Methylomagnum ishizawai: one gene and its partners. The protein of the gene in region 3 binds, or shares a complex with, the protein of the main gene of each other region. Links are inferred from orthologs where the notes say so. Each region holds a gene or a part of one and is shown on either strand. Other genes may lie near its edges.

Region 1 (3,434 bases), 360 kb from region 3 along the record:
TTCGGTCCAGCGCTTGGCGGACATTGTGAAGCGGTTTAAGCCTGCCATCGATTTAATTCCCTCGAATTCGAGGGAATTAAAATTCGGATTGTTCAAGCGCTCCCATACGCCCAAGAACTCAATCGTGTCTTTGTTGCGTAGCCACGCCTCAATCAGCGCCGAACCACCCTCGAAGCCGCCGACCATGTCGGTCAAGCTGATGTAGTCCTCTTCATCCTTGTTGAATACATGGATTTCAATCCCTTGAACGACAATACTTTTGTTGCTGGCCATGGTGTTTACGGGACCGGAAAGTGGGTGGGAGGGGACGCCTGCCCGTGGGCAATCTCGAATAGAGCCGCTTCTTCGCCCAAACCGTTTTGGATCATCTTGCTATCGGTGGCGGAGATGAAGTACTGGGTCCGTCCCTCGCGCAGGAAGCCGAGCAGGTTTTTTTTGTTGTCCTCGTCCAGTTCGGAGGCCACGTCGTCGATCAGGACGCAGCCCGCGGCACCCGCCCGCGCTTCCAGCAGCCGGGCTTGGGCCAGCAGCAGGGCGTAGACCAATAGCTTCATCTGGCCACGGGAGAGGTAGGCCTTGACCGGGCGGCCCTGGAGCGCGATGGAAAAATCCCCCTTGTGGGGGCCGGACTGGGTATGCCCATGGCGGAGGTCGTGGGGGATATCCTGTTCCAGTAGTTTTTCCAGGGGATTTGCGGTGTCCCAACCCGCTTGAGTGTGCAATTGGAAAACCAGCCCCTTGAAAAAGCGTTGTGCCGTGTCTTGGAAGAAGGGTTCGAGCCGTTCGGCGTAAAGGCGGCGCGTTTCGCCCACTATTGTACCGTACCGCGCCGCTTCATGGGTCCATGGGGCCAGTTCCCTGGGCCGTTTTTCCCGCAAAAGCGCGTTGCGCTGGCCCAAAGCCTGGGTATAGCGCCGCCAGTGGTCGAGATAGGCCGGGTTTTCATGGAACGCGCCGAAATCCAGGAATTGGCGGCGGGTTTTGGGCGGGCCTTCCAGCAGCGCCACGCTGCCGGGCTGGATCGCCAGTACCGGGAAGGCGCGGAGCAACTCGGCGCTGGAGTGTAGGCCGCGCCCGTCCAAGTGGATTTCGCGCCGACCGTTGCGGGCGATGCGGAGGCCGACGGGCAGGGGCGGGGATGAGTCCGCCGCGACCCGGCCCACCACGGTCAGGGCGGGTTGGTCGAAGCGGATGATCTGGTGGGGTTGCGAAGTACGGAAGGATCGCGCCCGGCCCAGCAGGTAGATGGCTTCCAGCAGCGAGGTCTTGCCGCTGGCGTTGGGGCCGACCAGGAAATTGAGGCGGGGAGAAGGCAACAGCGTGGCCGCTGCGATATTGCGGACATCCTGGGCTTCGAGTTTGAGGAGGCTCATGCGGCGTTAGCGTGATCGTTCCCGCGCCAGGCGCGGGAACGCTAGGCGGGTTGGGTTCACAGCCGCATCGGCATCACGATGAACTTGAAATGGCTGTCCTCGCAATCCTCGATCAAGCAGCTATTGGCTGCCTCGGTGAACGACAGCCGCACCTGGGCCGAGCCGACATTGTTGATGGCGTCCAGCAGATAGGCTGCGTTGAAGCCCACCGACAGCCCGCTGCCTTCCAACTGGATCGGCACCCGCTCCTCGGCTTCCTCGTGTTCGGGATTCTGCGCCTTCAGGGACATCACCGCGTCCTCGTCCACTTCCATGCTGATGCTCTTGTACTTCTCATTGGACAGCACCGAAACGCGGGTCAAGGCGCCTTTGAACACATCCTTGTCGATCAACATGATCCGGGCCAGGTCGCGCGGCATCACCCGCTGGAAATCGGGGAAGCGGCCCTCGATCAGCTTGGCGGCGAAGCTGACCGCGCCCAGGTTCACCCGCACGGTGTTGGGGGCGATCTGCACCGTCACCGTTTCCGCGCCCTCGCCCAACAAGCGGGCCAGTTCCAAGACGCCCTTGCGCGGGATGATGATTTGCCGCCCCTGGCCCTCGATTTCCAAGACCTCCTCGAATACCGCCAGCCGGTGTCCGTCCGAGGCCACGGTGCGTAGCGTGCGGCCATCCACATCCAGCAACAAGCCGTTGAGGTAATAGCGCACGTCCTGCTGGGCCATGGCGAAGGTGGTTTTTTCCAGCGCCCGGCGCAGGGTGGCGGCGGGCACGGCGATTTCCAGTTCGGTGGTGCCGGTGTCGAATTCGGGATAATTGTCGGCGGGCAGGGTCGCCAGGTTGAACTTGCTGCTGCCGCAACGGATGGCGAAACGCTCGTCCTTGCAATCGACGTTGATGGCGCTTTTGTCCGGCAACAAGCGGCAGATATCCAGCAGCTTGCGGGCCGGGACCGTGATCGCGCCGTTGTCGCCGCTTTCCACGGTGGTGCGGGTAATCAATTGCACTTCCAGGTCGGTGCCGGTCAATTCCAACTGGCCGTCGCTGAGTTTCAGCAGGACGTTGGATAGGATCGGCAGGGTTTGGCGTTTCTCGATGACGCCGATGACCTGTTGCAGCGGGGTGAGCAGGGTTTCACGCGCGATGGTGAATTTCATGGTGGATGCCAGGGTGGGTTTAAGCGGAGAGGGTGCGGAGGAGGATGCTGTAATCCTCGGCGAACTTATTATCGCAGGCCCTGAGTTCCTCGCTCTTGCGGCAGGCGTGCAGGACCGTGGTGTGGTCGCGGCCCCCGAACATCTGGCCGATTTCCGGGAGGCTGTGGTTGGTCAGCTCCTTGGCCAGGGCCATCGCCATCTGCCGGGGGCGGCTCAGGTTGCGGGTGCGCTTGTTCGACAGGAGGTCCGAGACCCGGATTTTGTAATACTCGGCCACGGTGCGCTGGATGTTGTCCACGTTGATGAGCCGGTCCTGCAAGGCGATCAAGTCCCGCAGCGCGTCCTTGGCGAATTCCATGGTGATAGGCTTGCCGGTGAAATGCGAGTTCGCCATCACCCGCCGCAACGCGCCTTCCAGTTCGCGGATATTGGAGCGGATGCGCTTGCCGATGAAAAACGCCACTTCGTCCGAGAGTTCCACGCCCAGGTTCACCGCCTTGCTCTTGAGGATGGCGACGCGGGTTTCGAGGTCGGGCGGTTCGATGGCGACCGGCAGGCCCCAGCCGAAACGGGACTTCAAACGCTCTTCCAGACCCTTGATTTCCTTGGGATAGCGGTCGCAGGTCAGCACGACCTGGTGCTTGTTTTCCAGCAAGGTGTTGAAGGTGTGGAAGAACTCTTCCTGCGAGCGCTCCTTGCCGGCGAAGAATTGGATATCGTCGATCAGCAAGGCGTCGACGGTGCGGTAATAATCCTTGAACGCCCCGATGGCATTGTGTTGCAGCGCCTTCACCATGTCCGACACGAAGCGCTCGGAATGCAGGTAAACCACCTGGGCCGAAGGATTGGCTCTGAGGATTTCATTGCCGATGGCATGGATCAAATGGGTCTTGCCCAGCCCCAC
Region 2 (3,283 bases), 990 kb from region 3 along the record:
AGGGTTTGCACGGGGGGGCGGGCGATTATGGCCTGACCTTGACCGCCATGGGCCTGGGCGCGGTGCTGGGGGTGTTCGCCCTGCCCCGGCTACGCGGCTGGATGGGGATCGATGTGCTGCAAAAGTCCGCCGCCACCCTTTACGCGGCCATGTTGGCGCTGCTGGCCTGGGCACCGGACCTGTCCTGGCTGGCGGTCGCCGCCCTGGTGTCGGGGGTGGCTTGGTTGATCGCGATCACCTGCCTGCAAAGCGTCGCCCAGACCGCCTTGCCCGCCTGGGTGCGGGCGCGGGGCTTGGCCTGGGTGATGATGGTGTTCATGGGTGGCATGGCGGGCGGCTCCCTGGCCTGGGGCCGGATCGCGACCGCGCTGTCGGTGCCCGAGGCGCTGAGGATGGCGGCGGTCGGGTTGGCCTTGGGGGTGCTGGCTACTTGGCGGGTGCGCTTGCTGTCGCGGGAAGGCGTCGATTTGACGCGCTCGATGCATTGGCCCGCGCCCGCCGTGGACCAAACCCCGGAGCCGGACCGGGGTCCGGTCCTGGTCACCGTGGCCTACCGGGTGGACCCTGGGCATCTGGCCGAATTCCTGGGCCTGATGGCGAGGCAGGGTGCCGCCCGGCGGCGTAGCGGGGCGTTCTACTGGCAATTGTTCCAGGATGCCGCTGCCGGTGATGCTTATCTGGAGACCTTCCTCACCGAGTCCTGGCTGGAACATCTGCGCCAGCACGAGCGCGTCACCCAGGCCGAGCGGGTGTTGCAGGAAAAAATCCGCCGCTGCTTGCTCGAACCCGCCGGGTCGCCGGTGGTTTCCCATTATCTCGCCGTGGCCAGCGGCGGCAGCGTGGCCTGTGGCTAGGGCCGGGGCAACTGTGGCGCGTCCTCCCGCCACAAGGTTCATTTTTGGCCGCGAACAGGCCAGAATGCGCCTTTTACCCGTGGAGGGGCGATGCCCACCGAAATCGAACTGTACCCCTGGCTGGCCGGGGCTTGGCATATCCTGGGAGCGCACCTGGCCGCCGGGCGGGTGCCGCAAGCCTTGTTGATCCTGGGCGCGGCGGGAATCGGCAAGACCCATCTGGCCGGATGGTTCGCCCAGCGCCTGCTGTGTACCGCCCCCGGCGAATTCGGCTGCGGCCAGTGTCCCGCCTGCCGGTTGTTCCTGGCCGGCACCCATCCCGATTTCCTCAAGGTCCAACCCGCCGAGCCGGGCAAGGGCATCGGCGTCGATGCCATCCGCCATTTGACCGCCGACCTCGCCCTCAAATCCCAGTTCGAAGGCTACCGGGTGGTGGTCATCGCCCCGGCCCAGGCCATGAACATCAGCGCCGCCAACGCCTTGCTCAAGACCTTGGAAGAACCCGCCGAGCGGACCGTCATGCTACTGCTGAGCGAAGCCCAGGCCGGCCTGCCCGCCACCATCCTCAGCCGCTGCCAACGCTTGCCGGTGGCGCTGCCGGATGCGGCCACCGCCTGCCGCTGGCTGGAAACCCGCCATCCCGGCTGCGGCGCGGCTACCCTGTTGGCGGCGGCGCAGGGTTCGCCCTTGCGGGCCTTGGCCCTGGCCGGTACGGAAGTGGCGGAGCGGCGGCGCACGGTGTTCCGCCAATGGGGCGGGGTGCTGCTGGGCCAGGAAGAGCCGGTGGCGGTGGCGGAACTCTGGGAAAAACAGGCCCACGAGGAATTCGTCGAATGGATTTCGACCTGGACCATGGATTTGATCCGTCTGCTGAGCGTCCCCGCCGACCCGCCCCGCTATAACCCCGATCTCGCCAAGGGTATGCGGACCTTGGCTGGGCGGCTAAACTTGCGGGACTTGTTTGAGTATTGGAACCTTGTCCTGCGTTCCAAACGCGCCTTGGGCGGCCAGGCCAACCGGCAATTGCTGTTGGAAGAATTGCTGATCCATGGGTCGCGCCTGGGCCGTTCCGCGAATCCACCACGCTTGGGTTGAAGCCGACCTTGGGGTACAAGCTTTGGTTTGTACGCGGGCCTGGGGCGTTGGTGTCCTGGTGTCCCCATAGTCCGAATTGAAAAAAGCGAGCCTCCCGATGAGCGATACCGAAAGCCGTGCCCGGCAGGGCATCCTGTCCCTGACCATCCGCGACAAAAGCGTCCTGTATTCGGCCTACATGCCGTTCGTGAAGAACGGCGGCCTTTTCATCCCCACCAACCGCGCCTATAACCTGGGCGACGAGGTGTTCATGCTGCTGAACCTGATGGACGAGGCCGACCGCATCCCCATCGCCGGCAAGATCGTGTGGATCACGCCCAAGGGCGCGGAGGGCTACCGTTCCCATGGTATCGGCGTTCAGTTCAGCGACGAGGACGGCGGCGCCACCCGCAACCGCATCGAGAACCACCTGGCCGGCATCCTCGAATCCCAGCGGCCCACCCATACCATGTGAACGGGCACCGGGCGGGTCTACGCCTATGATCTCCCTCAAGGCCATGAACACTGTTCATGCGCGCTGGCCGGTACCGGCGCGTTACGCGCTGGCCGCGCTGGTCTTCCTCGTCGCGGCCCTGGTGCGCTGTTGGGTTTTGCCCATGGAATCGCGGATGACCTTCACCACGTTCTATCCCGCCCTGGCCCTCAGTTTCTACCTGGGCGGGACCGGGCCGGGCATCCTGAGCGTCCTGCTCAGCGTGGCCACCGGCTATGTGGTCCTGACGCCGCCCTTCATGCTGTTGCAGCACAAGCCCCTAGGCGATATGGCGGTGGCGACCTTCCTGCCCTCCGCCTGCATGATCGGCTTCATCGTCAAGCAACTCCAGGCCCATTCCTTCCGTACTTCGGCGGCGCTCGCCGCCCGCCTTGATACCGAGCGGGCCTTGCGCCATGAACACGGCAAGAGCCAAGCCTTGCTACGCAACGCCAGCGACGGCATCCACATCCTCGACGAACAGGGCCATATCGTCGAGTCCAGCGATTCCTTCTGCCAGATGATCGGCTACCGCCGGGAAGAGGTCTTGGGGATGCATGTCTCTCGATGGGAGGCGGGTGCCGTGGGCGAAGACCTCGCGGCCCTGCTCGGGTGGCAATTCGGGCAGCCGGGGCGGTATCTGTTCACGACCCGGCACCGGCACCAGGACGGCGGCGTGTTCGATGTCGAGATTAGCGGGTGCGTACTCGAATTCGGTGGGCGGCGGGTGTTGTTCAATTCCTCCCGCGATATCACCGAGCGCAGGCGGGTGGAGCGGGCGTTGCGGCGGAGCGACCAGCGTTTCCGCACGGTGTTCGAGTCCTCCCCGGACCCAACCTGGCTCATGGAGGGCCACCGCTTC
Region 3 (3,479 bases):
GTGTGCTTGGAGCTATGGCGGGCGATATGGTCCATGGCTTGGTCCAGGTCCGCCACCACCCGGATCGAGAGGATGGGCGCGAGGTATTCGGTATCCCAATCCTCCTCGGTCGCGGGAACGCAGTGTTCCACCAGTTCGCGGGTGCGCGGACAGCCGCGCAGTTCCACGCCTTTCCCGCGCAGTTGCGCCGCCAGTGCCGGCAGCAGCGTGGGCGCGACGCCTTCGGCGATGAGCAAGGTTTCCAGGGCGTTGCAGACGCCGTAGCGCTGGGTTTTGGCGTTCAGCGTGATGCGGATGGCCTTGTCGGGGTCGCAGCGGTCGTCGATGTAGACGTGGCAGATGCCGTCCAGGTGTTTGAGGATCGGGATGCGGGATTCTTCCATGATGCGCTGGATCAAGCCCTTGCCGCCACGCGGCACGATCACGTCGATGGCGTGTTCCAGCCGCAGCATCGCGCCCACGGCGGCGCGGTCGGTGGTTTCGATCAATTGCACGGCGTCGGCGGGAAGCCCGGCGGTTTCCAGCCCTTGGCGGATGCAGGCGGCGATAGCCTTGTTGGAATGGATGGCCTCGGAGCCGCCCCGGAGGATGCAGGCGTTGCCGGACTTGAGGCAGAGCGCGGCGGCGTCGGCGGTGACGTTGGGGCGCGATTCGTAGATGATGCCGATGACGCCCAAGGGCACCCGCATCTTGCCGACCTGGATGCCGGAAGGCCGATAGGTCAGCCCGGTGATTTCGCCCACCGGGTCGGGCAGGGCGGCGATTTCGCGGAGGCCGTCGGCCATGGTCTTCACGCGCTTCGCGTTGATGTCGAGGCGGTCGAGCATGGCGCTGTCGAGGCCGCTCTGGCGGCCCGCTTCCAGGTCTTTTTGGTTCTCGGCGATGAGGAAGGCGGCTTCGGCTTCCAAGGTGGCGGCGATGGCGAGCAAGGCTTGGTTCTTGGCGGCGGTCTCGGCCCGGCTGATCTGGCGGGCGGCGGCGCGGGCGTTGTGGCCGATGGTTTCGAGATAGGTTTGGATGGATTCGGTCATGGCTGGAGGGTGGGATTATTGCTCAATGGATTCAAGGGTATACGGATGTCGTTGTGCTGGAAATCCGGGGCAGTTTGATTCGCCGCGCTTGACGAGGCGTCATAGGTTTTCCTCTGGAACGGACCATCCATTGGTTTCCAAAGTCGCGATACGAAGCCCGATGACTGCCCGCGATGAATATGTGCCCCATGGAATTAACTCCTATGCCGGATTATGAATGGAGCCGATCCAAAACCGCTTTCCCAGGCGGTGCCGCCACACACAAACACACCGCCAACAACGCATCCCAAGCCTCCCCCACGCCCGCGCCCTTGATGACCCGATCCGCCTCTGCGGCCAGCAACAGGGCGCGATGCACCGTGCCCCGGTCCAGTCGCCGCAGGGCCAGCCCCAGGGTTTCCTTGCGGTTGTCCCAGACCTTGAGCTTGGCGTAGGCCGAGTCTTGGGAGGTCCCGCCCGCGATTTCCCGCAGCAGGGCCGCGACCAGCCGGATATCCCGGCCCAGCGCCCACAGCGCCACGGCGGGGGCCACGCCTTCGGCCTTGAGTCCCATCAGCACCCGGTAGGCTTTCCCGGCCTGTCCGCGCAGGACTTCCTCGGCCAGGTCGAACACATCGTAGCGGGCGCTGTTCGCCACCGCCTGGACGATCTGCTCGTCGCTCAGCTTGCCCCGGCCATGCAGGATATGCAGCTTCTCGATTTCCTGGGCGGCGGCGAGCAGGTTGCCCTCGGTGCGGGCGGCGATGAGGCGCAGGCCCGATTGGTCGGTCAACAGCCCCCGCGTGCTGAGGCGGCGGTCGATCCAGCGCAGGAGTTTCTCGCCTTCCAAGGGCCAGACCGGCAGCACCGCGCCGATTTTGTCGATGGCCTGGTACCACTTGGCCTTCTGGTCGGCGGTGGCCAGCTTGGCGGTGCTGATGACCAGGATGGCGTCTTCCGGTGGGCGCTCGGCGTAATGCAACAGGGCGGCGGTGGCGTTCTTGTCCGGTTTGGCGGGGATGCGGAGGTCGAGCAAGCGCCGCTCGCCGAACAGCGAGAAGGCGTCGGTGGCTTCCCGCAGCAAGGCCCAATCGAAACCGGCGTCGGCGTAGAACAATTCCCGGCTGGGATAGCCCTGGGCCTTGGCGGCGTGGCGCAGGGCGTCGGCGGCCTCGGTCAGTTGCAGGGGTTCGTCGCCGCTCAGGAGGTAGATCGGCAGCAGCTTGCGCTTGAGGTGTTCCTCCAACTGCTCGGGATAGAGTTTCACGTCGGGTTCGCCGTTTTGCGCTGCTGCCGGAGGGTGTAGGACACCTGCCGCAGCAGGGTCCGGGCGGCCTCCTTCTGCATTTCCTGGCGGTACATGTCTTCTTCGTAGCCTTGGCCCAGCGGCGTGGTCTGGTCGTTGAAGTAGTCGCGGCGGATTTCGAGTTCCTGTTGCGGGATCAGGATTTCACCCTTGGGGCTGCGGACATCGTAGACGACCCGGTAGGTCAGGTCGAAGGTGTTGGCGCGGCCTTGCTGGCTCAGGGTGATGGGGCGGCGGGTGTGGGCGGCCGAGGTGATGTGGACGACCGCGCTGGCGAGTCCCGGCGTCGGGGCCAACACGCCGCCGAGGTTGTTCAGCGTCTGGTTGAAGTCGCCATAGAACGGGTTCTTGTTGGTGATGCCGGAGAGGTAGAGCGTGTTTTCGAGCTTGGTGCCCGGCATTTCGCCGCGCAGGTGCCAGCCGCAAGCGGCCAGCGCCAGGGCGGCGGAGAGCGGAGCGGCGAGGCGGAGCCGTCGGGCCATGGGCTTATACCACGATGTTGACCAGTTTCTTGGGCACCACCACGACCTTCTTGGGCGGCTTGCCCTCGATGAAGCGCTGGACGTTGGCATCGGCCAGGGCGGCGGCTTGGATGGCCTCGTTCGGGGCGTCCACCGCCACGGTGATCTTACCGCGCAGCTTGCCGTTGACCTGGACCACGTATTCGAGGCTGTCCTGGACCAGGGCGGAATCATCCCATTGCGGCCAGGGCGCGGTGGCGATGGTGTCAGCATGGCCGAGTTCGGCCCACAGATGCTCGGCGATATGCGGCACGATGGGCGAGAGCATCAGCGCGACCAGTTCCAGGGCTTCCTGGCGCAGGGCGCGGCCTTGGGCGCTGGCGTCCTCGAACTTGGATAGCGCGTTCAGGAGTTCCATATTGGCCGCGATGGCGGTGTTGAAAGTGAAACGCCGCCCCATGTCGTCGGTGACTTTGCGCAGGGTTTCGTGGACTTGGCGGCGCAGGGTTTTTTGGCCTTCGTCCAGCGTGGTTTGGTCCAAAGCCGGGACCGGGCCTTCGTTGACATGCAGGGCGACCTGCCGCCACAAACGCCGCAGGAAGCGGTATGCACCCTCGACACCCGAATCCGACCATTCCAGCGATTGTTCGGGCGGAGCGGCGAACATGGTAAAGAGGCGCACGGTGTCCGCGCCGTAGCGGC
Region 4 (3,376 bases), 2.7 Mb from region 3 along the record:
AGCGTATTAAAATAAAGGTAGCAGTATACATTCCTTAATCATTCAACCCCCGAGGGTGATCGCTATGAAACCCATCCACCACCTAGGCGTCGGCCTGATCGTACTGGCCGCTTCCACGCTGGGGACTCCCGCACAGGCCTTGCCCGTGTTGTTCGTCAGCACCGGCCATACCGGAGCGCAGACGCAAACCGATATCAACCATACCCAGCACTGGACCTTTTCAGTGTCCCAGAACGTCACCGTAGGCGGCGGCTTGTTCGACATGAAACGGGGTCCGTCCAGCACCGCCGATGTCAGCTTCGCGATTTTCGAGGGGACATATTCACCCCCCGCGAGCCTGGATAACGCCCTGCTGCAAAAGGATTTGACGAACACGGCCTTCGCCCAGCGATTCAAAGCCGTCCTGTTCCAAAACACCGTAACCACCCTGTTGGCCGGCCACACCTATACCGGCGTCCTGTTCTCCGACGCCCTCGACGCGCAGAACAAGGGCTATTTCGTCAAAGGCGGCTCGGCCAGCCCGCTGCTGTTCGTCAATGCCAAGGGCAAGGCCGTGGCCGGTATCGAAATACTCCCGTCCATCGCGCTTCCCGAAGCGCCGCCGTCCAGGTTCGCGTCCCCGGCCTCCACCGATGCCACCTTGATTCCCGAACCCACCCTACCCGCGCTCATGGCGCTGGGCCTCGCGGGCTTGGCCTGGGCGACCCGCCGCAGCCAACCCGCAGCGCACAAAACCTGATCCGGCCCGGCGGTTGTTTTGGACGCCAGCCGCCTTATTGAAAAGTCAAGGCTTGAATCGGCCCAAGCCATCCATCATAATGCGCGTCCTCATCGACGGCCCCGGTCCCCACGGCCCGGAGCCAACGCCAGAGTTCAATGGCAAGTCGTGTCGGTCCCCTCGCAACGATACGCTGCGAACCCCGCCAGGCCCGGAAGGGAGCAACGGTAGCACCGGATTCGTGTGCCGGGGTGTGGCTGATACGACTGCCACCCTCCCATCCCCCATGCCTACACGGTCGATAACCGGCAGCGAGCCCCGATGGCCTATCAGGCTTTAGCCCGCAAGTGGCGACCCCGTAATTTCAGCGAAATCGTCGGCCAGGAGCATGTCGTCAGGGCGTTGACCCACGCGCTCGAAACCGCCCGCCTGCACCACGCCTATCTCTTCACCGGCACCCGCGGCGTGGGCAAGACCACCTTGGCCCGCATCCTCGCCAAGGCCATCAATTGCGAATCCCCCAACGGCTCCGACCCTTGCGGCCAGTGCCTGGTTTGCCGGGAAGTGGACGAAGGCCGCTTCGTCGATCTGATCGAGGTGGACGCCGCCTCCCGCACCAAGGTCGAAGACACCCGCGACCTGCTCGACAATGTGCTGTACGCGCCCAGCCAAGGCCGCTACAAAGTCTACCTGATCGATGAAGTCCACATGCTCTCGGGGCATAGCTTCAACGCCCTGCTGAAGACCCTGGAAGAACCGCCGCCCCATATCAAATTCCTGCTGGCGACCACCGACCCCCAGAAAATCCCGGTCACAGTGCTATCGCGCTGTTTGCAGTTCAATCTCAAGCGCCTGACCCCGAGCCAAATCGGCACCCAGATGGAATCCATCCTGCGCCAGGAGGAAATCCAATTCGAGGCGAATGCCCTGAAAGCCCTGGCCCGCGCCGCCGATGGCTCGATGCGCGACGGGCTGAGCCTGTTGGACCAAGCCATCGTCCACGGCGGCGGACGCCTGGGCGAGGCCGAAGTCAGCGCCATGCTGGGCACGGTGTCGCGGCGGCCCGTGTTCGATCTGCTGGACGCCCTGGCCCGGAGCGATGCGGCGGCGCTGTTGACCCTGATCGAAGCCCTATCAGAACACGCCCCGAATTACGGCGATGTGCTGCAACAATTGCTGATCGCCCTGCATCACGCCGCCCTGGCCCAATGGGTGCCCGATGCGGTCCGCCGCGACGAGGACGCCGACCGTATCTTGGCCCTGGCCCAGCGCCTGAGCGCCGAGGATTTGCAATTGTTTTACCAGATCGGCCTGGTCGGCCAACGCGACCTGCCCCTCGCGCCCGATCCCCGAGGCGGCTTCGAGATGGTCTTGCTGCGGATGCTGGCCTTCCGTCCGGCGGAAGCCACGACCTACCCGTCCCAGCCCGGAACCGCCCCGGCGCATCACGACGGGCAGCACGCCAAATCCGCGCCGCGCCCGGAACCGCCCCGGCTGATCCATCCGCCCCAGGCCCGGCCCGAACCGCCACCGACCCCGGCTTCTACCCAGGCACCAACACCACCGGCCCAAACCACGCCAGCGCCGGCACCCAACCCGGACGGTGGCGCTCCCGCGCAGGTCAATTGGCGCGAACTGATCCGCGCCACCGGCGTCGCCGCCCTGGCCCGCGAACTGGCCAACAACTGCGTGCTGGAACACCTGGACGAAACCTCTTGCGTCCTGCTCCTGCATCCCAAGCAAGCCCTGCTCCGCGCCGCCCATACCGAGGCTAACCTGGAAAAAGCCCTGCAAGACTATTTCCGCCGCCCGCTCAAGCTCACCATTAAGCTCGGCGAACCCGCGGGAGAAACCCCCGCCTTGCAAAACCAGCGGCAAAAGGAAGAACGCCAACGGGCGGCGGAGATCGAAATAGAACAAGACGAAAACGTTATCGCCTTGAAGGAACGGTTCGATGCCCGCATCGTGCCCGGTTCCGTCAAACCCTTGGATTGAACCCGCCCCGGAGCCACCGCCATGAAGAATCCCCTCGCCCATCTGATGCAGCAAGCGCAGCAAATGCAGGAAAACCTGAAGAAGGCCCAGGAGGAATTGGCCGAACTCCAGGTCCGGGGCGAATCCGGCGGCGGGCTGGTCAAGATCGCCATGACCGGCAAGCGCCAGGTGCTCAAGGTGGAAATCGACGACAGCCTGGTGAAGGAAGACCGCGATATGCTGGAGGATTTGGTCGCCGCCGCCGTCAACGACGCCGTCAACAAGGTCGCCGCCCTCAAGCAGGAAAAACTGGCGGGCTTGACCGGCGGTATGGAATTGCCGGCCGGCTTCAAGCTGCCGTTCTAAGCTCCCGCCCCGCGCCATGTCCTCGACCGGAGCCCTCGGCCAATTGATGCAAGCCCTGCGCTGCCTGCCAGGGGTGGGACCGAAATCGGCCCAGCGCATGGCCTTCCACCTGTTGCAGCGCAACCGCCCCGGCGCCCGCCAATTGGCCGAGGCGTTGCTGGACGCCCTCGACCGCATCGGCCATTGCGCCGAGTGCCGCACCCTGACCGAAGGCACCCTCTGCCCCGTCTGTGCCAATCCCCAGCGCGACCGCTCCCTGCTGTGCGTGGTGGAAACCCCCGCCGAGGTCCACGCCATCGACCAGGCCGCGACCGGCTT

Evidence for each region.
Region 1: the proteins of holA (region 3) and dnaN are in contact, whole or in part, in a cryo-EM structure (PDB 8GIZ), measured with the Escherichia coli proteins. The link is inferred for Methylomagnum ishizawai from one-to-one orthologs.
Region 2: the proteins of holA (region 3) and B9N93_RS08465 are in contact, whole or in part, in a cryo-EM structure (PDB 8GIZ), measured with the Escherichia coli proteins. The link is inferred for Methylomagnum ishizawai from one-to-one orthologs.
Region 4: the proteins of holA (region 3) and dnaX are in contact, whole or in part, in a cryo-EM structure (PDB 8GIZ), measured with the Escherichia coli proteins. The link is inferred for Methylomagnum ishizawai from one-to-one orthologs.

What each region holds. Positions count from the first base shown.
Region 1 is NZ_FXAM01000001.1:523,122-526,555, forward strand. What follows is about bases 481-3,434. They hold dnaN (DNA polymerase III subunit beta), read right to left. Parts: upstream 2,531-3,434; coding sequence 1,430-2,530; downstream 481-1,429. Other genes in these bases: recF (DNA replication/repair protein RecF), read right to left, coding at 481-1,373; dnaA (chromosomal replication initiator protein DnaA), read right to left, coding at 2,550-3,434. Outside these bases: B9N93_RS02215 (KilA-N domain-containing protein), read right to left, coding at 1-273; more of recF, read right to left, coding at 279-480. UniProt on the Escherichia coli protein: Confers DNA tethering and processivity to DNA polymerases and other proteins. Acts as a clamp, forming a ring around DNA (a reaction catalyzed by the clamp-loading complex) which diffuses in an ATP-independent manner freely and bidirectionally along dsDNA.
Region 2 is NZ_FXAM01000001.1:1,870,918-1,874,200, forward strand. The notes cover bases 144-2,946. They hold B9N93_RS08465 (DNA polymerase III subunit delta'), read left to right. Parts: upstream 144-944; coding sequence 945-1,949; downstream 1,950-2,946. Other genes in these bases: B9N93_RS08460 (MFS transporter), read left to right, coding at 144-854; B9N93_RS08470 (PilZ domain-containing protein), read left to right, coding at 2,047-2,403; B9N93_RS08475 (PAS domain S-box protein), read left to right, coding at 2,429-2,946. Outside these bases: more of B9N93_RS08460, read left to right, coding at 1-143; more of B9N93_RS08475, read left to right, coding at 2,947-3,283. UniProt on the Escherichia coli protein: Part of the beta sliding clamp loading complex, which hydrolyzes ATP to load the beta clamp onto primed DNA to form the DNA replication pre-initiation complex.
Region 3 is NZ_FXAM01000001.1:880,332-883,810, forward strand. Bases 261-3,259 are described here. They hold holA (DNA polymerase III subunit delta), read right to left. Parts: upstream 2,278-3,259; coding sequence 1,243-2,277; downstream 261-1,242. Other genes in these bases: B9N93_RS03985 (glutamate-5-semialdehyde dehydrogenase), read right to left, coding at 261-1,031; B9N93_RS03995 (LPS-assembly lipoprotein LptE), read right to left, coding at 2,274-2,798; leuS (leucine--tRNA ligase), read right to left, coding at 2,803-3,259. Also shown: more of B9N93_RS03985, read right to left, coding at 1-260; more of leuS, read right to left, coding at 3,260-3,479. UniProt on the Escherichia coli protein: Part of the beta sliding clamp loading complex, which hydrolyzes ATP to load the beta clamp onto primed DNA to form the DNA replication pre-initiation complex.
Region 4 is NZ_FXAM01000001.1:3,533,581-3,536,956, forward strand. What follows is about bases 481-3,376. They hold dnaX (DNA polymerase III subunit gamma/tau), read left to right. Parts: upstream 481-1,039; coding sequence 1,040-2,713; downstream 2,714-3,376. Other genes in these bases: B9N93_RS15810 (hypothetical protein), read left to right, coding at 481-739; B9N93_RS15825 (YbaB/EbfC family nucleoid-associated protein), read left to right, coding at 2,735-3,058; recR (recombination mediator RecR), read left to right, coding at 3,075-3,376. Also shown: more of B9N93_RS15810, read left to right, coding at 65-480. UniProt on the Escherichia coli protein: Part of the beta sliding clamp loading complex, which hydrolyzes ATP to load the beta clamp onto primed DNA to form the DNA replication pre-initiation complex.